4 regions of the Mesorhizobium sp. M0909 genome follow, and region 1 is predicted to be linked to each of the others. Evidence: predicted binding sites of a transcription regulator. Region 1 holds the regulator's gene; each other region holds the start of a gene.
What was found. Region 1 encodes LexA, which represses DNA repair genes until DNA is damaged. Its sites were predicted from a motif close to TGTTCNNNNTGTGTTCNG; they were not measured.
Positions count from the first base shown of each region.

Region 2: the regulator LexA is predicted to act here: its motif matches at 3,930-3,947, upstream of NKH83_RS08070 (YifB family Mg chelatase-like AAA ATPase).
Region 3: the regulator LexA is predicted to act here: its motif matches at 3,707-3,724, upstream of NKH83_RS20495 (single-stranded DNA-binding protein).
Region 4: the regulator LexA is predicted to act here: its motif matches at 1,645-1,662, upstream of NKH83_RS07280 (ImuA family protein).

Region 1 is NZ_JAMYOA010000012.1:4,760-12,089, reverse strand. Features, by position in the region: gene trpC (indole-3-glycerol phosphate synthase TrpC) at 1-539, shown strand, start outside; gene moaC (cyclic pyranopterin monophosphate synthase MoaC) at 541-1,041, shown strand; gene NKH83_RS19045 (molybdopterin molybdotransferase MoeA) at 1,041-2,246, shown strand; gene NKH83_RS19040 (hormone-sensitive lipase) at 2,254-3,084, opposite strand; gene kynU (kynureninase) at 3,181-4,428, opposite strand; gene lexA (transcriptional repressor LexA) at 4,870-5,604, shown strand; gene NKH83_RS19025 (ComEC/Rec2 family competence protein) at 5,598-7,330, opposite strand, start outside.
Region 2 is NZ_JAMYOA010000004.1:273,382-280,711, reverse strand. Features, by position in the region: gene NKH83_RS08090 (GtrA family protein) at 1-1,200, opposite strand, end outside; gene NKH83_RS08085 (glycosyltransferase) at 1,329-2,336, shown strand; gene NKH83_RS08080 (GtrA family protein) at 2,345-2,719, shown strand; gene gshB (glutathione synthase) at 2,936-3,877, shown strand; gene NKH83_RS08070 (YifB family Mg chelatase-like AAA ATPase) at 4,040-5,572, shown strand; gene NKH83_RS08065 (malate synthase G) at 5,786-7,330, opposite strand, start outside.
Region 3 is NZ_JAMYOA010000013.1:104,776-112,105, reverse strand. Features, by position in the region: gene gyrA (DNA gyrase subunit A) at 1-236, opposite strand, end outside; gene NKH83_RS20515 (helix-turn-helix transcriptional regulator) at 385-1,212, opposite strand; gene NKH83_RS20510 (hypothetical protein) at 1,299-1,829, shown strand; gene NKH83_RS20505 (MarC family protein) at 1,904-2,533, shown strand; gene NKH83_RS20500 (OsmC family protein) at 2,542-2,967, opposite strand; gene NKH83_RS20495 (single-stranded DNA-binding protein) at 3,091-3,603, opposite strand; gene NKH83_RS20490 (cupin domain-containing protein) at 3,815-4,204, shown strand; gene NKH83_RS20485 (ArsR/SmtB family transcription factor) at 4,286-4,600, shown strand; gene NKH83_RS20480 (SRPBCC family protein) at 4,597-5,121, shown strand; gene NKH83_RS20475 (ATP-dependent Clp protease proteolytic subunit) at 5,147-5,752, shown strand; gene NKH83_RS20470 (hypothetical protein) at 5,858-6,154, shown strand; gene uvrA (excinuclease ABC subunit UvrA) at 6,859-7,330, shown strand, end outside.
Region 4 is NZ_JAMYOA010000004.1:106,158-113,487, reverse strand. Features, by position in the region: gene NKH83_RS07285 (DUF6504 family protein) at 1-621, opposite strand, end outside; gene NKH83_RS07280 (ImuA family protein) at 563-1,621, opposite strand; gene NKH83_RS07275 (metallopeptidase family protein) at 1,807-2,229, shown strand; gene NKH83_RS07270 (DUF1737 domain-containing protein) at 2,421-2,627, opposite strand; gene NKH83_RS07265 (HpcH/HpaI aldolase/citrate lyase family protein) at 2,656-3,534, opposite strand; gene NKH83_RS07260 (DUF4153 domain-containing protein) at 3,816-5,360, shown strand; gene NKH83_RS07255 (response regulator) at 5,365-6,057, shown strand; gene NKH83_RS07250 (ATP-binding protein) at 6,045-7,330, shown strand, end outside.

The DNA.
Region 1 (7,330 bases):
CGGTGCTGACCGACACACCCTCTTTCCAAGGCGCGCCCGAATTCCTCACCGCTGCGCGCGCTGCCGTCGAGTTGCCTACCTTACGCAAGGATTTCCTGTTCGACCCCTATCAGGTCTACGAGGCCAGGGCATGGGGCGCCGATGCCATCCTGATCATTATGGCCAGCGTCGACGACGCGTTGGCAAGAGAACTCGAAGCGACAGCTTTCGGGCTCGGCATGGACGCGCTGGTCGAAGTGCATGACGAGGCTGAAATGGAACGCGCGCTGCAGCTGTCGTCGCGGCTGATCGGTATCAACAACCGCAATCTCCGGACCTTCGAAACTACCCTGGAGACCTCGGAACGGCTGGCAGCGATTGTGCCGGCCGACCGCCTTCTGGTCAGCGAGAGCGGTATCTTTTCGCATGACGATTGCCTCCGGCTGGAGCGGAGCGGCATCGCCACTTTTCTGGTCGGCGAGAGCCTGATGCGTCAGCAGGACGTGGCTGCGGCAACGCGCCTGCTGTTGACGGGCAAGGCGCCGGCAGAGGCGGTCTGAGATGGCGCCCGCCCTCACCCATCTTGGCGCGCAGGGCGAAGCCAACATGGTCGATGTCGGCGACAAGGCTGAGACGGTGCGCACGGCAGTCGCGGAAGGTTTTGTCGCGATGCGGCCCGAGACGCTGGACGTGATCCTCGCCGGCGACGCCAAGAAGGGCGACGTGCTGGGCACCGCGCGCATTGCCGGCATCATGGCGGCCAAGAAGACGCATGAGCTGATCCCGCTTTGCCATCCGCTGCTGCTGACCAGGATATCTGTCGATATCGAGCCGGACGTCGCACTGCCCGGCCTGAAGGTGACGGCATTGACCCGCGTCACTGGCAAGACCGGCGTTGAAATGGAGGCCTTGAGTGCCGTCTCGGTCGCTTGCCTGACCATCTACGACATGGCCAAGGCGGTCGACCGCGCCATGGTCATCTCCGGCATCAGGCTGGTTGAAAAGACCGGCGGTAAATCCGGCGACTACAAGATCACCGGGGCCACCGAGGCAGGCCGCTAATGGCGCTGGTCCCAGTTGCCGAGGCGCTCGAGCGCCTGCTGGACGGAGCAGTTGCGCTGCCGGGCGAACGTGTCGCGCTGCTGGATGCCGCCGACCGCGTGCTGGCGGAGCCGGTTGTGGCGCTCCGCACCCAGCCGCCGTTCAACGCCTCCGCCATGGACGGCTATGCCGTGCGGGCGGCTGACATCGCGTCCCTACCCGCAAGGCTTTCGGTGATCGGCATAGCGCCGGCCGGACGCGGCTTTGCCGGAACGGTGCAGCAGCGGCAGGCCGTGCGCATCTTTACCGGCGCGCCGCTTCCCGAAGGCACCGACACTATCGTCATCCAGGAGAACGTCCGCGACCTCGGCGGCGGCAGCGTCGAAGTGACAGAGCCGACGGTGCAGGGGCGCAACATCCGCCGCCTTGGGCTCGATTTCGCCAAGGGCGATGTCCTGCTGCCCAAAGGCCGCCTGCTCGATTCGGCCGCCTTGTCGCTGGCGGCATCGGCCAATCACCCCGAGGTCGGCGTGGTCAAACGGCCGCTGGTCGCCATCATCGCCACCGGCGACGAATTGCTGCCGCCGGGCAGCGAGCTTGGCCCCGACCAGATCATCTCCTCTAACGCCTATGGTGTCGCTGCCGCCGCACAGTCGGTCGATGCGCGGGCGCTCGACCTCGGTATCGCGCCGGACCGCAGGGAGGCGATCGCGGCATTGGTTGAAAAGGCCGTGAAGGCTGGCGCGAACGTCATCGTCACGCTGGGCGGTGCCTCGGTCGGCGACCACGACTTCGTCCATGACGTGCTGACCGGGCAAGGCATGACGCTCGATTTCTGGAAGATCGCCATGCGACCGGGCAAGCCGCTGATGTTCGGGCGGCTGGGCGACGTTCGCTGCATCGGCCTGCCCGGCAACCCCGTGGCGAGCCTGGTCTGCGCTCAGCTCTTCCTGAAGCCGCTGCTGGCACGGCTCGGCGGCCGCGCCTTTCAGCAGGATATCCGTCGGGCACGGCTCGGTGCTGCCATGCCGGCCAACGATCTCAGGCAAGATTATGTGCGGGCTGTTGTCACAGACGACGCTGGTGCGCTCGTGGCGACGCCGTTCGGCATCCAGGACTCCTCGATGCTGAAAATGCTGGCCGATGCCAACGGGCTGATCGTCCGCGCGCCGTTCGCGCCTGCTGCGGCGGCGGGCTCCCCCTGCGACGTGCTGATGCTACGCTGAACCTGCCTCACTCCGAAATCAAGGTCCGGGTCAGCGGATGGTCTGGATCGGCCAAACCGTCGATGATGTTGAAATGATGCCGGTCGGGCTCGACTACGGAGCTGGTCGCGGCACCCAGGCCGATCCAGATGTTGGCCAGCAACGCGCTCTGGCGCAGGAATTCGGCGCGCTCGCCGCCGCCGGCCCAGCAGGTCAGGCGGGCCTTTTCCATCGGGCGCAGCAGCACCGGACTTTCGGCCTGCGCCTCGGCCTCATCGATCGCCAGCGTCTCGTTCATGCCGGTGCGCATGATCGGGCGCAAATCATGCACCCCCGAGATCGACACCACGTGACGAACGCGCCGGACCACTTCGGGCGCCAGCGGCGTCGTCCTGGTAACCATCCGGCTAACAAGATGGCCGCCGGCCGAGTGCCCGGTCAGCATCAGCGGCCCTGCGACCATCGCCGCCGCCTTGCCTATCGCCGCGCCGACTTCCTTGACGATGCTGCCAATGCGTATCTGCGGACAGAGCGTGTAGGACGGCATGGCAACTGCATAGCCGCGATCAACAGCGCCCGCGGCAAGATGTGACCAGAAACTCTTGTCGAATGCCATCCAGTAGCCGCCATGGACGAACACCACGACCCCCTTCGGCTTGGTGGCCGGCAGGAAAAGATCGAACCGGTTGCGTGGGTTATCGCCATAGGCCAGGTCGAGCCGCGCCCTGCCCTCGGTCGAAAGCGCCTCGCGGAAAACCTGCGCGGGCTCGACCCAGGCCGCCGGCCAGCGATCGCTGCCGGCTATGTTGGCGCCGTTGGCATAGGCGTTGTCCCAATCGGCAATGTGACGTTCGAACACCCGGCGCCCTCCCTTGCAATATGGCCTTGCAACCTAGCCGCGAGCATCGCGCGGCGCGTCGTCGCCAGCCTCACGATTCCAGCTCTCGCATGAATCTCAAGTGACAGCCGCCTTGATGGCGAAGCGCGCATCCTTCCACGCACCGGTGCGCAGGATGTCCTCAAGCACTTCGACGGCCTGCCAGACATCGGCATAGCCGACATAGAGCGGGGTGAAGCCGAAGCGCATGGTCGATGGCGCGCGAAAATCGCCGATCACACCACGTTCGATCAGCGCGCGCATGATCTGGTAGCCATGCTCATGCATGAATGAAATCTGGCTGCCGCGTTTTTCCCCGTCGCGCGTGCTTTCGAGCGTTAGCCCGTAAGCGCCGCACTTTGCCTCGACAAGCTCGATGAACAGATCGGCCAGTGCGATGCTCTTCTTGCGCACCGCAGTCATGTCGACATCGTCCCAGACGTCGAGCGCGCCCTTCAGCGTGCGCATCGAAAGGATCGGCTGGGTGCCGCACAGAAACCGGCGGATGCCGGTGCCGGCCGCATAGCCTGGCTCGAAGGCGAAGGGCCGTGCATGGCCCCACCAGCCGGTGAGCGGCTGCTGGATATCGGAAAGATGCCGCTCAGCCGCATAGATGAAGGCAGGCGCGCCCGGGCCGCCATTCAGATATTTATAGGTGCAGCCAACGGCAAAATCGGCGTTGGCTTTGTCGAGTTCGACTGGCATCGCGCCGGCGGTGTGGCAGAGATCCCAGACGATCATCGCCCCGGCTTCCTGGGCCCTGCGCGTCAGCGCCGGCATGTCGCGCAGTTCGCCCGATTTGTAGTTGACGTGGTTGACCAGCACCACGGCGGTGCGTTCGTCGATCAGCTCCTCAATGGTCGGCGCGTCGACCCCCGAGAGGTGCAGCAGCGCATCTTTTCGCGTCGAAACCACACCCTCCGCCATGTAGAGGTCTGTCGGAAAACTATCGCCCTCGGCGACGATGGCCTGCCGCTCCGGTCGCATGGCCATGGCTGCGTGCAACAGCTTGTAGATGTTGACCGACGTCGTGTCGCAGACCACCGTCTGGCCGGCCGCGGCGCCGATCAGGCGCCCGAGCTGGTCGCCAAGTTCAAGCGGCATGTTGAACCAGCCGGCCGTGTTCCATGCGCGGATGAGATCATGCGACCATTCTTCGGTCGCGGCCTTGTACAGTTCATCGAAAGCGGCACGTGAAGCAGCTCCTAGCGAATTGCCGTCGAGATAGATCACTCCTTGCGGCAGCACAAAGCGGTCACGTATCGCGCCCAGCGGATCCGCGGCATCCATCGCCTTTACGGCCACGAGATCGGGAATTCCCGTCATGATTTGCCTGCTCCCCCAAAATCCAACGCAACGCCGGACACGCATCAACTGTTCTTCCATTACCGGGTAGCGCGTAGCAAGGCTCCACCGGCGAGAAGCAGCAGGCGGTGGAAACCGGGACTTAACCCCGAGGTTGGCGCTTTGAGTTCGTTTCGTTCACGGTGCATTGACCAAACCGCACATTCGATAGGGGTTCACTTCCGTGCCCTTTGCCGGCGGACGGCCGATGCCAATGCGCCCTTCCGGGACGCCAGAAGGGCGCAAACGAAAGCAGAATCAAGGCGATGAGGCTCGCGGCGGCGAAAATACGGTACGCCGGTAGGGGACGTCGTTTGTTTCCCGAGCCTTAACGTATTCATTAAACTTTAAACAGTTGCGGAACACAACTGGAACAGATAGTGTCTGTTCTGGGTTTGTTTTCTGATTCTGTTGGGGGTCGCTATGCTGACACGCAAACAACACGAACTGCTTATGTTCATCCACGAAAGGTTGAAGGAAAGCGGTATCCCACCTTCCTTCGACGAGATGAAGGAAGCGCTCGACCTGGCTTCCAAATCCGGAATCCACCGACTGATTACGGCGCTGGAGGAGCGCGGCTTCATTCGCCGTTTGCCCAACCGGGCCCGTGCGCTGGAGGTACTACGCCTGCCTGACTCGATCGCCCCCGGCCTCAATGCGGCACGCAAGTTCTCGCCGAGTGTCATCCAGGGCAGTCTTGGGCAAGGTGCCCCTCGGCAGGGCAAGCCGACATCGTCGCGCGTCCCTGCAGCCGGCAATGACGATGATGTCGTCGCCGCCGTTTCGATCCCGGTAATGGGCCGCATCGCCGCTGGTGTGCCGATCGATGCTATCCAGCACCAGACGCATTCGATTTCGGTGCCGCCGGATATGATCATGGGCGGCGAGCATTATGCGCTCGAGGTCAAAGGCGATTCGATGATCGAGGCTGGCATTTTCGACGGCGACACGGTGATCATCCGCAACGCCGATACGGCGAGCCCCGGTGAGATCGTGGTGGCCTTGGTCGACGAGGAGGAAGCGACGCTGAAGCGGTTCCGCCGCAAGGGCGCCTCGATCGCCCTGGAGGCCGCCAATCCGGCCTACGAGACGCGCATCTTCGGACCAGACAGGGTCAAGGTGCAGGGCAAGCTCGTTGGGCTGATCCGCCGCTACTGAGTTGCGCCCTTGGTGCCGGCTTTTGGATTGTCGGCCCTGCGGTATGGCGGCAGGCCGCGCGCCGCGCGTGAAAATTTCCGCTGCACGTGCCAGGGCCGGTATGATTTTTCGACGGCGAAGCGGATTTCGGCGCGTGTTGCCGCTTGTGGATCGAAATAGACGGCCGCACTTCCCGCGCGCGCCAGTTGCCGTTTGGTGACGACGAGGACCAGCCGGTCGTAGTAGCAGGGATTATGGGCGGTGGCGTCGTCGATGACGATCAAGCTGGCGAAGGCGCAGGCTGGCCGTGCGGTATCGCGGTCCTTGGCTTGCGCAATGATCGCGCCGGATGGATGCCTGGCGAGGCAGAGACCGTCCGTGCAAATGAACGGCATGCCCGGCGGTAGGTCGGCCGGATCGGCAATGTCGAATTGCGGATCGTTCTTTCCAGGTGTTTCCGGCGCGACGATAGCCTCTGATGTGAGCGCGCGTTTCCAGTTGTCGATGGTGAACTCATTCGGGCGTGCCCGGTTGACCGCGAGCTCACCGCTGCCGATCGGCAGCGCGACCAGCCGTGCGTCCTCCGAGATCAATACGTCGGGTACGCGCGTCTGCGTTGTCGTTAGCAAGCCAGCGAGCGCAAAAGGAATTGCCGCGAGCCGCAACCAGGTCGTCGCCATGCTGGCAATGACGAGGGCGATCGTCACCAAAAGGACAGATCTCAGCGAAATCAGTCCGACCGCATCGATCGGCGAGCGCTCGGAGATCCACCCGGACAGGGCGATCATCGCCGTCAGCCCGTTGCCCATCACGTAGAGGAAAGGCCCATCCGCGCCGAACGGCATCGCCAGCGCGCTGAGCACGGCAAAGGGCATGACGACCAGTGAGACGATAGGCATGATGGCCAGATTGGCGAACAGGCTGAGCGGCGCTACGCGCTGGAAATGCCATATGGCGAAAAGCGCCGTGGCGCTCCCTGCAATGATCGAGGTCATCGCCAGGCCGCCCATGCCCAGCAGGACCTTTCGAGTGGCCAAGCGTAGCGGCGATCGCCGGGGCGGCGGCGTGGTGGCCCTGCCGGTGCGGTAATCGGACCAGCCGGCATAGGCGCCGACAAGGGCCGCCGTCGCGGCGAAGGACATCTGGAAGCTCGGACCGACCACCTCGTGCGGCGACACTACGATGACCGCGATGGCCGAGATCGCCAGATTGCGCATGGTGAGCGCGGCCCGGTCGAACAGCACGGCGATGAGCATCACCGCCAGCATGATGAAGCTGCGTTCGGCCGCCACCACAATGCCGGAAAAGACGAGGTACGCCGCAATCGAAAAAAGCGCGGCGGCGGCGGCATATTTTTTGACCGGCCGTCGCGATGAGAAGTCGGGAAACAGCGCAAAGGCACCGCGCAGCAGCGCCATGATGGTGCCGGCGACCAACGCCATATGCAGCCCCGAGATGGAGATGATGTGGTAGATGCCTGTACGCCGCATCGCTTCGTTGATCTCCTCGGGAATGCCGGCGCGCACGCCAACGATCAGCGCAGCAGCAATCTCGCCCTCGGCGCCGCCGATGCGGCTGCGGATATGGTCGGCGATGGATTCGCGCGCGTCTTCGATCGCGGAAGAAAGCCGCGCGGCAAGCGGCATGCTGCCCGACGCCACGACTTTCGGATTCCCGAGAAAGAAGCCGCTGCCGCCGATGCCCGCGAAATAGCTGTCGAAGGAGAAATCATAGCTGTCGGGCCGCA
Region 2 (7,330 bases), on a different contig from region 1:
CGAACCGCGTACCTGCCAGGCGCTGACGATGAAGGCCACGACAAGCAGCGCGCCGACAAGGCTGTCCTGCCGCCGCCAGCCACCGCGGCCAAGGCGAAGCGCCATCAGCACGAGCGCAATGAGCGGCGTGGCATAGCGCGCCACCACCCCGGCCGGATCTTCAGCGAGCAGCTTGAACAGCGACTGCGCCTCGTCGATGTGATCAAGCCACAGCTCCTTGAGGCGCGGATCGAGGTTGGCGTAGGGCGCTGCCAGGCATTGTGGGAACAACAAGACGACGACAGCGCCCAATAGCATGGCGAGCAGGCCAAGTGAGGCGATGCGCCGTTGGCGCGTGCGGCCGGCCGGCTCGATCGACGCTATGGTTGCAAGGCCGGTTCCGGCAATCGCTGCGACGACGAACTGCACGGCCGAGAAGGCGTCGCATTGCGCCTGACCCCAAGCGGACCACGGAATGGTGACGACAAAAACGAGGGCGGAGATGCCGGCAAAGCCGAGGCCGAAATCCCTGGCGATCGACCTCTCGCCATTGACGTCGAGGGCAAACAGCATGGCGACATAGGCGCCGATGGTGGCAACGTATGGCGCGGTTTCCATACCGATGGCCAGCATCAGCCCGGCGCATAGGCCGGAGAGCAATGCCGCCGCCTTGCGCAATGGCGCTTCAAGCAACAAGCTCAGGCTGGCCATGCTCAGCATCAGCTGGATATTGTGGTGATCGAGCGCGCCAGGCGAAAAAATGCCGAGGAAATGCAGTGCGGCGGCGCCGACGACGACAGCCGGCAGCACAGCGCCGTGACCGGCAAAGCTGCGTGCGGCGCGGGCGGTGAAAAATACGGTCAGGCAGAAGAGCAGCGCCGGCCACAGCACTTGCGCGACATTCTCGGCAAGCGCCGCGCTGCCGGTCAGGGCCGATACGGCGATGATGATGGCGGCGATCGGCGCATCGACCAGCCGCGACCAATGCATGACGAAGCCGCCTTCCAGGCCCATCCTGTACTGGTGGAGATCGAACCAGCTTTGGCCGGCGAGCATGTCGCGAACTTCGACGAGGCGCAGCAGATTGTCGTTGTCGCCGCCGGCATTGGTCAGTGCCGGGAAGCCGGCAAAGGCATTGACGGCAAGTGCCAGCACCGTGGCAAGCAGCGCCAGCGCGATATCGGACCTCCAAATGGAGGCGCCATCGTCGGCTGTGCTCATATCAGGACCTTTGGAGGAATACGGGGCGGCTTAAACCTAGCCTTAACAGCTTCAATAAATAGTAAAGCCGCCCGAGCGAGGCCGGCGTTTGCGCGGTCAGGGGCCTCACGGGGCATCCGGAGACGAAAATGCCACAAGACGTGCGCCATGAGCCGAGCATCGCCGTGCTGCTGCCCTGCTACAATGAGGAGCTGACGATCGGCGAAGTGGTGCGGCGCTTTCGCGAAACGCTGCCTGCCGCCGCGATCTATGTCTACGACAACAATTCGCGCGACCTGACGGCGCTCCGAGCCCGCGCCGCCGGCGCCATCGTGGTGCGCGAGCCGCGCCAGGGCAAAGGCAATGTCGTGCGCCGCATGTTCGCCGACATCGAGGCCGACATCTACCTGATGGCCGACGGCGACGGCACCTATACGCCGGAGGACGCGCCGCAACTGATCAACACGCTGCTGACCGAGCGCTCCGACATGGTGGTGGGCACCAGGCGCGGCGTCACCGACGATGGCGGCAGGACCGGTCATGCCTTCGGCAACCGCATCTTCAACAGCCTCTACAAGCGGCTGTTCGGTTCCGACTTCACCGATATCTTCTCCGGCTACCGCGCCTTCACTCGGCGCTTCGTCAAGAGCTTTCCCGCGGTTTCCAGCGGCTTCGAGATCGAGACCGAAATGTCGGTGCACGCCTCGCAACTCAAACTGCCGGTCAGCGAGATCGGGCTCGACTATGGCCGACGGCCGGAAGGCTCCTCGTCGAAGCTATCGACCTTTCGCGACGGCGCGAAGATCCTGTGGATGTTCGCCATGCTGATGAAGGAGACGCAGCCGCTGCGTTTCTTCGGCGCTTTTTCGGTGTTCTTCCTGGCATCAAGCCTGTTTCTGATGGCGCCGGTGCTGATCGAGTTCGCCGAAACCGGGCTGGTGCCGCGCATGCCGACGTGGGTGCTGTCGGTCGGGCTGCTGCTGCTGTCGATGCTGGCGGCGGTGACCGGGGTAATCCTCGATTCGGTGTCGCGCGGCCGGGCCGAGCAGAAGCGCATCTTCTATCTGTCGATGCCTTCCGGCCGCATCGAACGCGAACGCGCAAGTGCGCTCGCGACTCTGAAGACCGGACCGCGCAAGACCCCGCGGGCGGCTTAGAGCCCTAAATGGGACGCCTCGCCCGCTTCATTGTCGCCGGCGGCATCGGCTTCGTCGCCGACGCGGCGGCGCTTTGGCTGGTGTTGGCGATAGCGCCGCTCGGACCCTTCGCGGCTCGCATCATCTCGATCGGTTTTGCCCTGTCCGTCACCTGGCTGATCAACCGCCATTTGACCTTCTCGCCTTCCAGCCGCGGCGTCGCGCAAGAGAGCGCACGCTATGGCGGCGTCGGCATTGCCACCAGCCTCGTCAATTATCTCGTCTATTGCGCCATGCTGTTCGCGCTGCCGATGGTGCCGCCGCTCGCCGCCCTTGCGGTCGCCTCACTGGTTGCCATGGCGCTGTCCTTCCTCGGCTATTCCAAGCTGGTCTTCGACCGCTGAAGGCACATCGCATTGGGGTCTGCGCCAAGCGAAGCGCAGCCTCATCATGACCTTGGCCGATTGGCAGAGGCCGCCGATTTCCTTATATCGCTCTCGTCGGTGCATCGGCCCGAAAAATCGGAATCGATTTTCGGAAAACACGATGCATGGATTCAAAGTGTTGGAGCGTACTTTGTGCATCCAAGTGGATCGCCCCAAGTGCGCCGGAGAGCTGCCATGCCCCTGAAAGTCGCCGTCCAGATGGACCATATCTCCACCGTGTCGATTGCCGGCGACACGTCGTTTGCGCTGTCGCTGGAAGCGCAGCGGCGCGGGCACCAGCTGTTCCACTACACGCCCAACCGGCTGTCGCTGCGCGATGGCAAGGTGTTTGCCCGTATCGAGGCGATGCAGGTCCGCGACGAGAAGGGCAATCATTATTCGCTAGGCGAAGAAGTCCGCACCGACCTATCGGAGATGGACGTCATCCTTTTGCGGCAGGATCCGCCCTTCGACATGAACTACATCACCACCACGCATATCCTCGAGCGCATCCATCCGAAGACGCTGGTGGTCAACGACCCGGCCTGGGTGCGCAACAGCCCGGAAAAGATCTTCGTCACCGAATTTCCCGACCTGATGCCGGATACGCTGATCACCAAGGATCCGCTCGAGGTCGCCGCCTTCCGCAAGGAGTTCGGCGACATCATCGTCAAGCCGCTCTACGGCAATGGCGGCGCCGGCATCTTCCACCTGCATGAGGCCGATCGCAACCTCGCCTCGCTGCTCGAAATGTTCGGCCAGATGTTCCGCGAACCCTACATCGTGCAGCGCTACCTCAAGGAGGTGCGGGCTGGCGACAAGCGCATCATCCTGATCGACGGCGAGCCTGTCGGCGCCATCAACCGCGTGCCGGCCGAGCACGATTCGCGCTCCAACATGCATGTCGGCGGCCGCGCCGAAAAAACCGAGCTGACGGAACGCGAACGCGAGATCTGCGCCCGCATCGGCCCCTCGCTGAAGGAGCGCGGCTTCATCCTTGTCGGCATCGACGTCATTGGCGACTACATGACCGAGATCAACGTGACCTCACCGACCGGCATACGCGAAGTGCAGCGCTTCGGCGGCGCCGACATCGCCAGCCTGTTCTGGAATGCGGTGGAGGAGAAGCGCAGCTAGCCTCGCTTCGCGAGCGGCCGCGTTGCAAACCATCGCAGCCGTTGCGTTCAGCCGTTCCCCAAATGTTCTTGCCTTCGCCGGAAATCTGTGGTTGTCTCCGGTGACGCCGTTCGCGGCATGATCGCAAAGGCTTGGGGCAAAAGCCGCATCCGGGGTGAAGACATGGTGGCGCGGGTTCGCACGGTTGCTTTCCAAGGCATCGAGGCCGTGCCGGTCGACGTGCAGGTGATGATCGCGCCGGGCAAGGTCAACATGCACATCGTCGGGCTGGCCGACAAGGCTGTAGCCGAAAGCCGCGAGCGGGTGCAGGCAGCACTTCATGCATCCGGCCTGTCGATGCCGTCGAAGAAGGTCACCGTCAATCTGGCACCCGCCGACCTGCCGAAGGAGGGCAGCCACTACGATTTGCCGATCGCGCTCGGGCTGATGGCGGCGCTCGGCGCCATTCCGGGCGACATGCTCGCCGGCTATGTCGTGCTTGGCGAATTGTCGCTCGACGGAACCATTGCCGCGGTGGCCGGCGCGCTGCCGGCGGCAATCGGCGCCAATGCCGAAGGCAAGGGTCTGATCTGCCCGTTCGCCTGCGGGCCGGAAGCGGCCTGGGCCGGCAAGGATTTCGACATATTGGCGCCGCGCAGCCTGATTGCCATCGCCAATCATTTTCGCGGCACGCAGGTTCTGTCACGGCCGGAAGCCGGCATCCATGCCGCGGCGCGCGACCTGCCCGACCTTGCCGACATCAAGGGCCAGGAGACCGCCAAGCGGGCGCTGGAGGTGGCGGCCGCCGGCGGCCACAATCTTTTGATGGTCGGGCCGCCGGGGTCGGGAAAGTCGATGCTGGCGCAGCGGCTGCCGTCGATCCTGCCGCCGCTGGCACCCAGGGAATTGCTCGAAGTCTCGATGATCGCCTCGGTGGCCGGCGAGCTCGGGGAAGGAAAACTCACCGACCGGCGGCCGTTCCGCGCGCCACATCATTCGGCCTCGATGGCGGCGATGGTCGGTGGCGGGTTGCGCGTGCGGCCGGGCGAGGCCTCGCTCGCCCATCACGGCGTGCTGTTCCTCGACGAGTTTCCCGAATTCTCGCCGCAGGCGCTCGATGCGCTGCGCCAGCCGCTGGAGACCGGCGACTGCATGATCGCGCGCGCCAATCATCGCGTCACTTATCCGGCACGCATCCAGCTGGTCGCGGCGATGAACCCGTGCCGCTGCGGCATGGCCGGCGAGCCGGGCTATCGCTGCCTGCGCGGCGACCGCTGCCGCACCGACTACCAGGCACGCATTTCCGGCCCGCTGCTCGATCGCATCGATCTCAGGATCGAGGTGCCGGCGGTCTCGGCCAGCGATCTGATCCGGCCGGACCGGGCGGAGAAGAGCGCAGCCGTGGCACTACGCGTCGCCCGCGCCCGTACGATCCAGCGTGAGCGTTTCGAACGGCTCGGCGCGACCTCCGCCACCACCAACGCGCATTGCTCGCCGTCAGTCATCGAGGAGATCGCCATGCCGGATGCCGCCGGCCTGTCGCTGCTGAGGGATGCCAGCGAAAAGCTCGGCTTTTCCGCACGAGCCTACCACCGCGTCTTGAAGGTGGCGCGGACACTGGCCGATCTCGAGGCCAGCGAGACGGTCGGCCGCATCCATCTGGCCGAGGCGATTTCCTACCGCATGAGCTCGGAGCGGATGGCACAAGCGGCGTGAGGGACGCTCCCCTCCCCCTTGAGGGGAGGGTGGCCGCGAAGCGGCCGGGTGGGGTCAGTGGTGGGACCCTCGGCCTTGCTGTATTTCGAAACCGATCCGCGTGCGGAGCGTTGCCGTGCTCTTCCCGAGGCATGGGCGTCAGCGCACTGCACCCAGGACCCCTCCCGGCCCTTCGGGCCACCCTCCCCTCGAGGGGGAGGGGGACGCTGGCGACTATCGCTCCTGCCCTTTCGCCTTCAATTCCAACCTCCGCGCGTGCAGCACTGGCTCGGTGTAGCCATTGGGCTGGACGCGGCCCTTGAAGACCAGGTCACAGGCAGCAAGAAACGCGATGGACTTGTCGAAATCCGGTGCCATCGGCCGGTAGAGCGGATCGCCTTCATTCTGGCGGTCGACGATAGCCGCCATGCGCTTCATCGTCTCCATGACCTGCTCGGGCGTGCAGACGCGGTGATGCAGCCAGTTGGCGATGTGCTGAGAGGAGATGCGCAGCGTGGCGCGGTCCTCCATCAGGCCGACGTCGTTTATATCTGGTACTTTCGAGCAGCCGACGCCCTGGTCGATCCAGCGCACGACATAGCCCAGAATGCCTTGCGCGTTGTTGTCGAGCTCCTTCTGAATGTCTTCCTGAGACCAGTTCGGCAGCCTAGCCACGGGCACCGACAGGATGTCGTCGAGCCTGGCCTTGGGCCGGCTCTTCAGAGCCTGCTGCACGGCGTGGACATCGACCTTGTGGTAGTGCGTGGCATGCAGGGTTGCCGCCGTCGGCGACGGCACCCAGGCGGTGTTGGCGCCGGCCTTGGGGTGCCCGATTTTCTCGGCCAGCATTGCCGCCATCAGGTCGGGCATCGCCCACATGCCCTTACCGATCTGGGCGCGGCCGGCCAGCCCGCATTCGAGGCCGGTATCGACGTTCCAGGCTTCGTAGGCGGCAATCCAGGCGGCCTGTTTCATGTGGCCCTTGCGGACCATCGGGCCGGCTTCCATTGAGGTGTGGATCTCGTCGCCGGTGCGGTCGAGGAAGCCGGTGTTGATGAAGACGACGCGGTCCCTGGCGGCACGGATCGCCTCCTTGAGGTTGACCGTGGTGCGCCGCTCCTCGTCCATGATGCCCATCTTGATGGTGTTCTTGGCCATGCCGAGCAGCGCTTCGACGCGGTCGAAGATCTCGACGGCGAAGGCAACTTCCTCCGGCCCGTGCATCTTGGGTTTTACGATGTACATTGAGCCCGCGCGAGAGTTGGCGCGGCGCCCGTTCGGGCCGATGTCGTGCAGCGCGATCAGCGCCGTCAGCGCCGCATCCATGATGCCTTCCGGCACCTCGTTGCCGTCGCGGTCCGATATCGCCGGATTGGTCATGAGGTGGCCGACATTCCTGACCAGCATCAGCGAGCGCCCGGGCAAGGTCAGCGTGCCGCCATCGGGCGCGGTATAGGCGCGATCGGGGTTGAGCCTGCGGACAAAGCTCTTGCCGGCCTTGGTGATCTCCTCGGCCAAGTCGCCCTTCATCAGGCCGAGCCAGTTGCGGTAGACCAGCACCTTGTCCTGCGCGTCCACCGCGGCGACCGAATCCTCGCAGTCCTGGATGGTGGTCAGCGCCGATTCCAGCACGACATCGGCAATGCCGGCCGGATCGGTGCGGCCGATCTGGTTGTTGTGGTCGACAACGATTTCGATGTGCAGGCCATTCTTGACCAGCAGGACGGCTTCGGGATTGGCGGCATCGCCGCGATAGCCGGCAAACTGCTTGAGGTCGGC
Region 3 (7,330 bases), on a different contig from region 1:
ACCGGGCGTGCCGATTTCACATATTTACGATTCCAGTGATAGCCGCTCTCATAGGCGGCGTAGAGGATGCGGCGATGCACCGGCTTGAGGCCGTCGCGCACGTCCGGCAGCGCGCGACTGACGATCACGCTCATGGCGTAATCGAGATAAGAGCGCTGCATCTCCTCGATGATGGATATCGGCTCGATGCCGGTGGGGCCGCCGTCGGCGCCGCGCGGTGTCTTTTGGTCAGTCAAATCGGATCACAATCTAATCAGGAATCACTTGGTGCTTATATAGGAAGCCGGCCCGAAACTCCAACAATCGCGGCAGTTTTCCAATGTGGTTTTTAGCGGCAAATTCAAAAGGATACACCAATTGCGACGATATGGCCGTGGCACCCGTTCACCGGCGTCGCCGGCGGGCGCGATAAGTACCCGGCGCCTCGCCCATCAGCCGCCGGAAACGGCGGTTGAAGGTTGATAGATCGTTGAATCCCGCCGCAAAGGCGATCGCCGAAATTGTGTTATCTGACGTCCGCAGCCGCACGGCTGCCCTGTGCAGCCGCGTTCTCAGCAGGAATTGGTAGGGCGTCATACCGGCAACGTGCCGGAAGGTGCGCAGGAAATGGTAAGGGCTTGTGGCGGTCTCGTCGGCGAGTTCGGCAAGCGAGATCGGCCGGTCGGCATCGACTTCAATGCGCCGCACCGCTTCGGCAACACGCTTCTGGTCACGGCGGCTCGGCGTCCGTCCCCGATCCGTTGCGCTGCAAGCCGCTGTTACCGCGGCACCGGCAATGCGCAGGGCGAGTTCCTCGAACGCGCCGGTGTCGGCCATCTCGCGCGCCGCCTCCGCTTCGGCGAGCAGCGGCACCAGCGCCGGCAAGGGCGGCAGGTGCGGCGTGCTGAAATCGAACGTCTTGGCGCCCGGCACGTCGGCGACGATCCGCTCCATGCAGGCCGGTCCGAAATGGAAGGAGAGGCAGCGGTCGCCGGCGCCATGCTCGTGCCCGCACTCGTAGCATGTGCCGGGATTGCCGAGCAGGAGCGCGCCCGGCGCCAGCATCGCCGTGCCCTGGCGGGCACGATAGCGGAAGGTGCCGCTGGTTACGGCAGCAACGCAGAAATCCCGATGCTCCTCCTCGAATGGCCTGTCAGCGGCGCTGGCGGTGCAGATGACATCCGACACCTGCCAGCCTCGGCCCGACGCCAGCCTATGCGCGCTCGTCGTCATCGCCCAAACATAGCAATTTTTCCCAAGCGCAGAACCCCTGCCGGCCTCTATGCTTGTCGGTCTCCTGACAAGATGAGAGCGAAGCCATGTCCAATTCCTTTGCCAAGGCCCTGCACAGCGATGGGCCCACACCGGCCCTTGCCGAGAAACTGAACCTTTACGGCCGCTTCGTCGGCGCCTGGACGTTCGACGCCACGCGCCATCTCGAAGACGGTCAGGTGCTGACCGGGCGCGGCGAGGTGCATTTCGGCTGGGTGCTTGAAGGCCGCGCGATCCAGGACGTATGGATCCTGCCAGCTCGTGACGCTGGTTCCTCCCCTTCGCTCGGCAAATGGACCTTCTATGGCACGACGTTGCGCGTCTATGACCCAGGCGTCGACGCCTGGCACATCTTCTGGAGCGACCCGCGCAACCAGTATTACAGCCGCCAGCTGGGCCGCGTCGAAGGCGACACGATCGTCCAATTAGGCGCAGACGGCACCGGCCCTTCGGTACGCTGGAGCTTTTCCCGGATCACCGGAGATTCCTTCCGCTGGCTGGGCGAGCGTTCGTATGACGACGGCGCCACCTGGCGTCTCGAAGTCGAGTTTCTGGCGCGCCGCACCGCCAGCCCCTGATCCGCACGGTTTCCACTGGCTTCGCTTTGCTCTACCAATCCCGCTAACCGGCGTTGCCGGCGGGGAGGGTCAGCATGCCGAGCTTCGACAGCCTGTTCAACGCCTTCGTCACCATACTGGTGACGATCGATCCGCCCGGCCTCGCGCCGCTCTTCCTTGCCGTGACCCGCGGCATGAACCGCGAGGAGCGCAACCAGGTCTCCGTGCGCGCCTCGATCATCGCTTTCCTGGTGATGGCATTGTTCGCAATCGCCGGCGCGTCGATCCTGTCGGTCTTCGGCATCACCCTGCCGGCCTTCCGCGTCGCCGGCGGCTTTCTGCTGTTCTTCATCGCCTTCGAAATGGTGTTCGAGCGCCGGCAGGACCGTAAGGAGAAGATCGGCGACGTCGCCATCACCAGGGACATGATCCACAACATCGCCGCCTTTCCGCTGGCGATCCCGCTGATTGCGGGTCCCGGCGCGATTTCGGCGACCGTCCTGCTCTCAAGCTCGTTTCAGGGTTTTGGCGCGCAGACAGCCCTTGTCGGCATCATCGCCATCTGCCTCGTCATCACCTACCTGGTGTTCGTGCTGTCAGAGCGCATCGACCGTATTCTCGGCCAAACCGGCCGTTCGATCCTGACACGGCTGCTCGGCGTCATCCTGGCGGCGCTCGCCATACAGTTCGTCGCCGACGGCATCAAGGCGCTGATGGCGACCTAGGAACTGCCCTACTTCGCTGTCGTTTCAATGACTTCGAAGTCATGGGTAATCTCGGCAGTCTTGGCCATCATTGCCGAGGCCGAGCAGTATTTCTCGATCGAAAGCCCGATCGCCCGCTTCACCTTGTCGTGTGACAGCGCCCGGCCCTTGACGACAAAATGCATGTGAATGCGGGTGAACACCCTGGGATCGGCTTCTGCACGGTCGGCATCGAGTTCGACCACGCAATCTTCGACCGCCTCGCGCCCCTTTTCGAGGATATGGACCACGTCATAGGCCGAGCAGCCTCCGGTGCCGATCAGCACCAGTTCCATTGGGCTCGGCCCCGGCGTCTTGCCCTCCGGCCCGAACGCCGTGCCTAGCACCAGCTTGTGCCCACTGGCGGACTCGCCAACAAAAGTGCGCTCCTCCACCCATTTGACCCTTGCTTTCACTTGATACGTCCTTTCACCGCTCAAACGCATAACGTCCCGAAAATCCAAGACCGATTTTCGGGACGCCATTTCGTGGCCAAGGTGCTGGCGCTTTTCGCCGCAAGGGCAGTCCGCCCCGAGAAATCAGAACGGGATTTCGTCGTCCAGCTCGCGCGATGAACCGCCGCCGCCGCCCTTGTTGGCGCCACCGCGATTGAAACTTTCGCCCGGGCCTGACTGGCCGAAATCGGAACCGCGGCTCGCACCACCACCGGCATAGTTGCCGACCTGGCCGCCGCCCTCGCCCCGTGCGTCGAGCATCTGCAGCTCGCCGCGGAATTTCTGCAACACAACCTCAGTCGTATAGCGGTCATTGCCGGTCTGGTCCTGCCATTTGCGCGTCTGCAGCTGGCCCTCGACATAGACCTTCATGCCTTTCTTCAGATACTGCTCGGCCACCTTGGCGATCTGGTCGTTGAAAATCACGACATTGTGCCACTCGGTCTTTTCCTTGCGCTCTCCAGATGTTTTGTCGCGCCAGCTTTCCGACGTCGCGATGCGGATATTGACGACCGGGTCACCCGAATTCAGGCGGCGGATTTCAGGGTCCGCACCGAGGTTGCCCACCAGAATGACCTTGTTGACGCTACCCGCCATGATACTTCTCCGCGCTCATCCGAAACCAGATTTTCTGTCGCTGCACCTTACAGACTATGGATAATCCCTGCCTGCTGTGGCTGCCTTTTCCCACAAGGTTTTTTGTTCTCTTTTCGTTCTAGGTTAAAGGTCCTGCACTGTCAATAGATGTCAGTAACAGGTAGTGTCTTGGCGTCGAACTTCCACGAACCCGGAGATCGAGGCGAACTCAATGAAGATGGTCGAGCATGACGATCAGCCGCAAGAAGAATGGCGGACGGGAGTAAAGACCCGCATGCATGTCTCGGCCTGCAACGGCGCAACTCAACTTTGCATATTTGAACAATGGGTCGAACCTGCGGTTGGCGCCCCGACACATTGGCACCCGGTCGAGGAAGTGCTTACCGTCATCGCCGGCAGGGCCGAGATGTGGATCGATGACGAGCATCTCGTCTTGACTGCCGGACAGTCGCTTGTTGTTGCCGCGCACAGGCAACATGGCTTCCGAAACGTCGGCTCCGAACTGCTTCATATTCATGCCGTGCTCGCGTCACCAGTTTTTGAGGCAACGTTTAACGGATCTCCAGACATGGTGAGACGCTGGCTTCCGACGCGTTTGTAAAATCTCGCTCGTCGCAAAAAACACTGCCTGTCTTAAAAACGCGACTTGCCAAACCGATAAGTATCGACTTATGCTTTTGGAATGATCGAAGCAGAGATTTTTCGGGCACTGGCCGATCCAACGCGTCGCGCCGTCTATGAGCGGCTCGCCGACGGCGAGATGACGGTATCGGAACTCCGTAATGGCATGCCGGTTTCGCAGCCGGCGGTATCGCAGCATCTCGCGGTGCTGCGAGGTGCCGGCCTCGTGGTCGAACGCCGGGCCGGCCGCAATGCCTATTATCGCGCCGATCCGAACGGGCTTGCGCCGCTGCTCGGCTGGATCGAACGCTACCGCGCGTTCTGGCCAGAGCGCATCGAAAGGCTCAAGACGGTTTTGAAGGACATGGACCAATGACCAGCCGAGGCAAAGAACGCGCGGAAATGGCGGCAGACAAGATCGAGTTCGAGTGCGAGTTGGCCGAGCCGCCGGAAAAAGTGTGGCGGGCGCTGACAGTGCCGGACCTGCTCGCGGCCTGGATGATGCCAAACGACATTGAACCAAAGGTCGGCAACCGCTTTGCCTTTAAAGCGCCGGCTGCGCCGATCGAGTGCGAAATCCTCGACGCGGATCCCGGACGGCTGCTGCGCTATTCCTGGCGGGAGCGGCCGGCGCCCGGCGATACGCAGGTGCCGCCCGACAGCCCGGTGGGCAGCCCAATGAACGATAGCCCAGTGGACAGCATCGTCACCTTTACGCTCGACCGCACCGTTTCCGGCGGCACGCATCTGCGCATCGTCCATGATGGTTTTGCTCGGGCAGCAGTGCCGGAGATCGCGATCGCAGGCGCCGGTTGCCGACTTTCGTTTGAAGCGCGCACTCCCAAGTACAAGCAGAACGCCGCAAACACCCCGCGCCTCTTTATGCGCGCGGCCTGAACGACGACAGTCAAAGGAGATAACGATGAGCGGCCTTGCCAATTTGGTGCCGATGGTGATCGAGCAGTCGAGCCGCGGCGAACGTGCCTTCGACATATTTTCGCGGCTGCTGCGCGAGCGCATCGTCTTCATCAACGGGCCGATCGACGACGGCACCTCGGCGCTGGTCTGCGCCCAGCTTCTGTCGCTGGAATCCGACAATCCCGACAAGGAGGTCTCGCTCTACATCAACTCGCCGGGTGGCGTGGTGACCAGCGGTTTCGCCATCTACGATACGATGCAGTATATCAGCTGCCCGGTCTCCACCGTTTGTATGGGCTTCGCCGCCTCGATGGCCTCGTTTCTCCTGATGGCGGGCACGCCAGGGCGGCGTATCGCGCTACCCAACACCAGCATCGTGCTGCATCAGCCTCTCGGCGGTTTCCAGGGCCAAGCCTCCGATATCCAGCGCCATGCCGAGGGCATCCTTCGCACCAAGCGGCGCATGACCGATCTCTACGCCCACCATTGCGGCCGCACCTACGAAGAAGTGGAACGCACGCTCGACCGCGACTTTTTCATGACCGCCCAGGAGGCCAAGGATTGGGGACTCGTCGACCATGTTTTCGACACTCGCAAGCAGGCCGCATGAACGAGCCGGGCCGGCGGACGCAACCGAGGCGGTTGAGCGCCCGCAATTTCAGCGCCATCGATCTGGTCTTGCCGCCATCACGGCACTATGCACTATAGTGCGGCGATGACCGCCAGCCGTTCATCCAGCCTGTTGTGCCTTGCTATCGCTACTGTGGCCGGCACGAACATGCTGGTGGACATGGCATTTGCCCAAGATAATTCGACGTCTTCGCAAAAGGGCGCCCTGCCCGGCGTGACCAGCGACTATCGCATCGCCGAGCCAGGGCCGCAGCCTGAGCCCGACGACGCGGTTCCAAGCAGCGGCAACGGCACGTTCAAGATCGGCGATACCGACGTTCGGATTTCCGGCAGCATAACCATCGATGTCGCTACCGGCGGAATCAGGCCCCCCAGCCGGTAAGTTCGCCTGGTATGCCCGACAAATGTGCGCTTCAAACGAACAGCCCCGTCATTGCTTGTGCAATTGACGGGGCTTCTTGGATCTAAAATCCAAATCGCCGGGAGTGTACTGCCGGCTTTTTATTTCGGATGCTTCGCGGCGTTCAGCCGACGATCCGACTAGCAGTCTCTGATTGTTGTGGGGATCGGCAGGTCAACGTTGGCAGGTAGCGCAAACGCCTGGCCTAGCCACTTATACCTGCCGCGGCTCCAGCGACACGTGGAGCCTCAAGGAACTGTCCGGTGGAGTCATGCCTCTGCTCTCCTTCTGTTCGTTGCGACTGTCGTCGAAGCGCTCATCGCATAACCCGCGGCGTCTCGCAGGCTAGCCCCAGGCCGCGAGGCCATCGAAAGACGGCCGGCTTCGTTGACGTTTGGAGTCTGCCCCCGTGACAGATGGACGTCAACCTTGAATGGCCGATTACCGAAAAATGTGATCGCGAGACGCTTTGTGAACCCCGGGTGAACCCAGCCGCACGGGCAGCTTTTGTCAGGAGCGTGTTCGGCCTTTGTTCTTTCCGCTTGCCCGTTCGCGCGAAAGGCGGTTAAACGCTTTGGTCGAGAGTTGTGGCGTCTCTCGAAAAGGCGGCGAAATTACCTACATAGGGGATGGTCGGGAAAACCCGCCCATCCCACGAATTCCAGATTCTGAGGCGGCGACCGGCGATGGCCGACCATAAATATCTCTCCATTCGCGGGGCACGCGAACACAATCTGAAGAATGTCGATCTCGACCTGCCGCGTGACAGCCTGATCGTCATGACCGGGCTGTCGGGGTCAGGCAAGTCGTCGCTTGCCTTCGACACGATCTATGCCGAGGGCCAGCGCCGCTATGTCGAGAGCCTTTCGGCCTATGCACGACAATTCCTCGAAATGATGCAGAAGCCGGACGTCGACCAGATCGACGGCCTGTCGCCAGCCATCTCCATCGAGCAGAAGACTACCTCGAAGAACCCACGTTCGACTGTCGGCACCGTCACCGAGGTCTACGATTATATGCGGCTTTTGTTCGCCCGCGTCGGTGTACCCTATTCGCCGGCCACCGGCCTGCCGATCGAGAGCCAGACGGTCTCGCAGATGGTCGACCGGGTGCTTGCAGTCGAGGAAGGCACCCGGCTGTTCATCCTGGCGCCGATAG
Region 4 (7,330 bases), on a different contig from region 1:
TGCCACCGGCAGGCGCGGCGACACGGCTTCGTCGAGGCGGCCGAGCGCCTGGTCGAGGCGCAAGAGCAGCGATGCGCCGAAGCGGCGGGCCAGCGGCGCGCGCGGTGCTGCCATGACGGCGCCCGCCGTGCGCAGGCCGACGCTTTCGAGGCTGGCGCGGACCTCCGGGTCGATGCGCAGCGCCGCCAGCGGCATGGGCGCGAGAAGCGCTTCCTCCTCGCCATCGGGCACGATGCGGTCGCCGGCAAACCGCGCCGCCGCCCAGGCAGCACCAGGTGTGGCGGCAAGCCCGGCGCGGACATCGAAGCCCTGATGGAAAAAACGCGACAGGATATCGTCCAGCATCGAGCGTTCGCCGCCGAAAAGATGCGTGCAGCCGGTGACATCGAGATAGAGGCCGTCGGTCCCGTCGAGCGCCACCAGCGGGGTATAGCGGTCGCACCAGTCGGCGAGGCCTTCGAGCAGGCGCCGGTCGGCCTCCGGATCGGCCTCCGCGATGTCGATCGAGGGATGCATGGCGCATGCGTCGGCTATGCCCATGCCGCGTTTCAGATTAAGCGCCTCAGCCCGTTCGTCGAGGGCGGCGATGCGCTGGGCGTTCCCTTGGCGATGGCTGATCACCAGCGGCAGGTGATCCGACGGCCGGGAACGCCAGGACCGCCCCAGACGCTGCCGCAGGATCCTCTCGGCGGCGAGATGCGGAAACCACAGGGACAGGATTCTTTGGCCGTTCTGGGGCCGATTCCTGAGACCTTCCTTGCTCGCCCCGTCTTTCTTCGAATATGCGTTCATCGGGGTTCCACTCCAGTGTGAATTGTCCGGGCAAGGCCGTGCGGCTCTTGCCGATGCTGACGGTGAAGGCGGGCCGGCCGATCGAGCCGGCGAGCGGCCCGGCGATTGTCTGGCGCGCTGCCGCCGGTGCCGCCGACAGGATGAGGCGGACGGGCGCTGCCGTCGGTTCGGGCTCGCCGGCCTGGCGCAGCAGGAACAGCGGCCGGCCGGCACTCTGCGCCCGGGCGTGCAGCCGCCGCGTCGCGGTGAGATCCAGCCGCTGCGGGCTGCCGCGGATTTCGAGGATGACAGCGGCCAGCGCCGTCATCCGGGCAGCCTCCTCGGCGACCCACAGCGCATCGAGCAGCCTTGGCGCCTCGGAAAACAGCAATTGCTCCGGCTCGATGCCGAAAAAGGCGTGAAGCCCCCTGGCGTAAGGGAAGCCGGCCTCGCGGAAAACCTCGGATGTGCCGATCCACAGCACCGGCAGTCGCGGGCCCTGGCTGAGGATCAGGCTGACGAGCGCGAGCACAAAGCCGGCGACGGCCCCGGCATCGCGCGTCGCGGCGCCATGAAACTCGCTCAGCGCCGACTTCGGCAGGCCACCGCTCAGCGCAGCATCGAGGCGTTCCGCGCCGGTGGACAAAAACGCATCCTGCGAAGCCACGGCGAGGCCGCGCCGGACAATAGTTAGATTTCGAGGCAATGTCAGAGTCTGGGGGCTGACATCCGCATCAACGGGGGCTGCGCCGGCCGACGCCTCCAGACGCTCGGACAGCGTTCCCTCGATCTTCGCGATCTGGCGGCGCAGGGCAAAAACAGTCTCCCGCGCCACGGCGCTTGTCGCCATGACGGTCAGCTTCCACTCACAATTGTTCCTGTTATGTTCTTATAGATTCCAGAGGCCGGCCAAAGAGTCAAGCGGAGTCATGGGGAATTTATTCCTCTAGTGGGGGGCGTGGCACGGTCACCCCAGCCTGGCCATTTGCCGAGTCCGGCCCGAAAGCCTATATGCCGGGATCAAAGGGACAAAGCATGGCTCGCATCTACCAAACACGCATCTGGCACGACCAGCTTTCGCCAACGATGGAGGAAATCGACCTCCTGGCGCTGGAGGCCTATGCCCATCTGCCGGAGGACTTTCGCAAGTTGACCGGCGAGATCGTCATTCAGATCGCCGAATTCCCGACCGACGAGATCATGGACGACCTTTCGTTGGAAACTCCCTTCGACCTGCTCGGCCTGTTCGAGGGGCGCGGCATCGCCGAGCGCTGGAATCCGCAGACCGGCGAGGGCCCGAACCGCATCACGCTCTATCGTCGCGCCATCCTTGACTACTGGGCCGAGAACGAGGAAACGCTGGGCGACATCGTCACCCATGTGCTGATCCACGAGATCGGCCACCATTTCGGCCTGTCGGACGACGATATGGAGAAGATCGAAGAGGCAGCGGAGTAGGATGTGCTGATATTCAGGTGATGCCGGCCTGCGAACGGCGGTTTCCTGCGCTTCCGGTGCTCACGTACCCAAAAGTACGCTCCGCTCCGGTTCTCGGAAACCACCCAGTCTGGTCGCTTCGCGCCCGTCTTCGACTCCGGCGCGGCCTGACCTGAATCTCAACACACCCTGCTTCGGCGCTTTTGCAAAGCTTACCAATCGCTGAGCTTGGTGTCGGGGCCGTATTCCTGGCCCTCGATGTCCTTCACCACCGCCTGGCCGCAACGCATGGTCTTGGCTTCCTTGTCAAAGGCATAGGTCGGTGAGCCGAACAGGTGCCAGCCCTTGTTCAGCGCCGCCGTCACCTTGTGGCAGAAGCTGGCATCGTCCGGGCCGGACAGAAAGCGGTAGAGTTTCATTCTTCAATCCTGTTGTCAGTTACGATAATCATGCGCGAACAGCGGCGGCCTTCGCCAGTAGTTTTTCGGCCTGCGCCAGATGCAGCCGCTCGACCATTTTTCCGTTCAGCGCAATCACCGCCTTGCCGGCATTTTCGGCAAGCGCGAAGGCTTGCTTGATCGCGCGCGCCTCGGCCAATGCGTCAGGCGTCGGTGCAAAAGCGCGGTTCGCCGCCTCGATCTGGGCTGGATGGATCAGCGACTTGCCGTCAAAACCCATGGCGGCCGCTTCCGCGCACTCGCGCGCAAACCCGTCCATATCGCGAAAATCATTGAAGACGCCATCGAGCAGGTCGAGGCCGCCGGCACGCGCCGCGAGCACCATTTGCATCAGCCATGGCACGAGATAGCGCCGATCGGGCGTGGCGAGAATGCCGGTGTCCTTGACTAGGTCGTTCGTTCCGGCAACGAAACAAACCAGGCGCGAGGCAGGGTCGCGGCCGAGCTCGGCGATCGGCCCGATATTGAGCAGCGCCTTGGGCGTCTCGATCATCGCCCACAGCTTGACCTCGTCCGGCGCAAAATTATCGTCGAGCACGTCGCCGGCCTCGAGGATGTCGCGCGGCGTGTCGACCTTGGGCAGCAGGATGGCGCCGGGCATGCATTTTGCCGCGGCCAGCAGATCGTCGGCGCCCCATTCGCTCGACAGCGCATTGATGCGCACCATCATCTCGCAGCTCCGGTTGGAACGGCCGGCGAAAATCGCCGCCAGTTTCTCGCGCGCGGAAAGTTTATCGGCCGGGGCGACGGCGTCCTCGAGATCGATGACGACGGCATCGCAGGTCAGCGACGGGATCTTGGCCAGCGCCTTGTCGTTCGAGGCCGGAACGTAAAGCACCGAGCGGCGCGGGCGGTAGCTTTCGGTGATCATGTTCGATCTATGCCGCCTGCAGCCAGCCGAGGCAAGCCGTGCATAAAAACTGCACGTAGTTTCGGAAAATCTCCTCGTCTCCGCCCCGCTTGCCACCCGGCAGAATGCGACAAGGGCGGCATGCAAGAGCAAACGAACTCCCGTTGGTCCGTGCCGTACCGGCTTCGCCGCGAAAGCTGGTGGCTCGTCGATCCGCCCCAGACTTTGGCAACCCTCCTCCCTTTCGTCCGCAAATCCCTGACCACCGGCCGCATCAAAGCCGCCGAGAAAGCCCGATCATGACAGCATTCCTCTCGGCGGCGCCGAGCTATTGCAGCCGCTTCGGCGTTGCCGTCCTGCTCGTCGCGTTGGCCGATTTCTTCTTCTATGGCCAACCGGCGGGCATCACGCTTTTCCTGTTCGGCGTTGCGATTGCCGCGGCGAGCATGGCTCTCCATCCTCTCGGCGTCTTCAACGATGGCAAGTTCTTGTTCAAGCCGGTTGCGCTGCTTGCGGGGCTGCTGCCGCTCGTGGAAAATGTCAGCGCACTGTCCGTCTCCATTGCGCTGGCGGCGATGGCCGTCTTCGTGCTTTCACTGGCCGGACGGCTGCGGCCCGGCCTTGCCCGCATTGCCGGCCAACTCTCGCTGTTCCTGCTTGCAACGCCATTTCGGCTCGTCCTGGATTTCTTCCGCTGGCGCACGGCGGCGCGGCGGCTTGGCCGGCGGCGCGTGCGCCTTGCGGCGATCGCCGTCTGGGTCATGCCGCTGAGCCTCGGCGCAGTGTTTCTCGCGCTGTTCGGCGCCGCCAATCCGGTCATCGAATACTGGTTTTCGCTGATTGACCTCTTCGCCCTGCTCAACCTCATGCAGTTGCCGCGTCTTGCCTTCTGGCTATTCGTGCTCGTCGGCGTATGGGCCTTTCTGCGGCCGCGCCTGCCGCGGTTTCTCCGCCGCCGCAGGGTGTCGCCAGCCAGCGCAGCGGCGACGCCGGCCACCAGGACGACGATCGAGGACATCGTCTTCGGCAAGGCCGCTATCCTGCGCGCGCTCGTCGTCTTCAACATCCTGTTCGTGGTGCAGAGCACACTCGACGCCACCTATCTGTGGGGCGGCATCGCGCTTCCCGACGGGCTGACCTATGCCGCCTACGCGCATCGCGGCGCCTACCCGCTGATCGTCACGGCGCTGCTGGCCGCCGGCTTCGTGCTGGCGGCGCTGAGGCCAGGAAGCGCGACCTCCGGCGATCCGCTCATCCGCCGGCTGGTCTATGCCTGGGTGGCGCAGAACATCCTCCTGGTGATCTCGTCGATCCTGCGGCTCGATCTCTATATCGGCATCTATGCGCTGACCTACTGGCGTGTCGCCGCCTTCGTCTGGATGGGGCTGGTGGCGGCGGGCCTTGCCCTGATCATAGCCCGCATCGCGCGCGGAAAATCCAACGAATGGCTGCTTTCCGCCAATCTTCTGACGCTATCGGCGACGCTCTATGCCTGCTCGTTCATCAACTTTGCCGCGCTGATCGCCAACTACAATGTCGACCATTCCTTCGAAATGACCGGCCAAGGCACCCAGCTCGACGTCTGGTACCTGCGCTCGCTCGGGCCCGGCGCCTTGCCGGCACTCGATCGTTTCGTCCAGCACCAGAGCAGGACGGTTTCCGCGCAGGATGCCTCCATCCGCGAACTCGCCGGCTGGTATGCACAGGACGAAGCACGCTTCCGCGCCGGCCAGGAAAACTGGCGCGGCTGGAGCTTTCGTGACTGGCGGCTCAACCGCGCCCTCGACAGGCGTGGCCCGTTTGTGGTTCCTCCGATGTCCGAACCCTTCATGCCGGGCCGCTGAGTTGATGCCGCACCACATTCTGGTCGCCGACGACGATCCGCACATTCGCGAAATCATCTGCTTCGCGCTCGAAAAGGCCGGCATGAAAACGCTGGCAGTGCCGGACGGCGCAGCTGCCTTGCTGGCGATCGAACGCCGTGCTCCCGATCTTGTCGTGCTCGATATCGGCATGCCGGAAATGGACGGGCTGGAAGTGTGCCGGCGGCTTCGCCACACATCCGACGTGCCGGTGCTGTTCCTGTCCGCGCGGGATGAGGAGATCGACCGCATACTGGGGCTGGAAATGGGCGGCGACGACTATGTCACCAAGCCGTTCAGCCCGCGCGAGCTGGTCGCCCGCGTCAACGTCATCCTGCGCCGCGCCCGGCCTGGGCCCGAACCAGCCGACGACCGGCAATTCTCTCATGGCAGACTGGCGCTGGTGCCGGCAAGCCATACAGCCAGCTTCGACGGCAAGCCGCTGGCGCTGACCTCGATCGAATTCGCGATCCTGAAAGGGTTTCTGGCGCGGCCGGCGCATGTGCTCGGCCGCGATATGGTGATGGCCAATGCCTATGCCGCCAACATCCACGTCGCCGACCGCACCGTCGATAGCCATATCCGCAACATCCGCGCCAAGCTCGCGGCCATCGGCTGTGTCGATGCGATCGAGACCGTGCATGGCGTCGGCTTCCGGCTCGGCCGATGCGGGAGTTGAGCGCCCGAAAATGGATTGGCAGCAAATGGCGGCCACGGCTTGCCACGGTCGTCATTGCCATCCTGATCATGGTGATGGCGCTGCCGCTGGCCGGCCTGTTTTTCTTCCGGCTCTACGAGAACCAGCTGATCCGCCAGACCGAGGCCGAGCTGATCGCACAAGGTGCCGCCCTTGCCGCGATCTATGCGCAAGAGGTCCGTGAGGCCGGCCTTGCCCCGGAAAAGCTCGGCACATCCATGCCTCCACCCAGTACAGGGGATCGGGCTTCTCCCTACCAGCCAATCGAACCGCGCCTCGATCTTGCGTCCGACAGGATCCTGCCAACCCGACCAGCGGCCACGGCGGCCAGCGTCGATCCTGCCTTCGCGGCCATCGGCGCGCGGCTGTCGGGCATTCTTACCGAGACGCAGAAAACCACACTTGCCGGCTTCCGGCTGCTCGATCCCGGAGGCGTGGTCATCGCCGGCCGTGAGGAGGCCGGCCTGTCGCTCGCCGCTGTCGAAGAAGTTCGCGCAGCGCTTGCCGGCCGCTACGCCAGCGCGCTTAGGCTGCGGGTGCCGGACCAGCCTTCGCCGCCGCTCTATTCGGTCAGCCGCGGCACCAAGGTTCGCGTCTTTGTCGCCATGCCGGTTGCCGTTTCCGGCAAGGTCGCCGGCGTGGTCTATCTGTCGCGGACGCCCAACAACATCGTCAAGCATCTCTATGGCGAGCGCGGCAAGGTGGCGCTGGCGGCAATTGCCATTCTAGGCGGCACGCTGCTGATCGGGCTGGTTTTCCTGCGCACCGTCAGCCGGCCGATCTATGCGCTGATGGAACGCACGAATCGCATCGCCGCCGGCGACCGCGCGGCGATCAGGCCGCTTGATCACCACGGCACGCGCGAAATGGCGGCGCTTTCTGCCGCCTTCCTCGACATGGCCGAAAAACTGCATGCACGCTCCGACGGCATCCAGACTTTTGCCACCCACGTCTCGCACGAGCTCAAATCGCCGCTGACGGCGATCCAGGGCGCCGCCGAACTGTTGCGCGATTCGGGCAGCGCGATGGACGAGGCCGAGCGGCGGCGCTTTTCGGACAATATCGTCACCGATGCCGGCCGGCTCAATCTGCTCGTGCGCCGCCTGCTCGACCTGGCGCGCGCCGAAAATCTCGAGCCCAGCGGCGAAAGCACGTCGCTCACTGCTGCGCTGGCGCTGCTGCCGGCCGACGACAGGCTGGCGGTGCGCCTCGAGGCGGGCGCCCGGATCGGTCTGCGCATATCGGCCGAAAACGC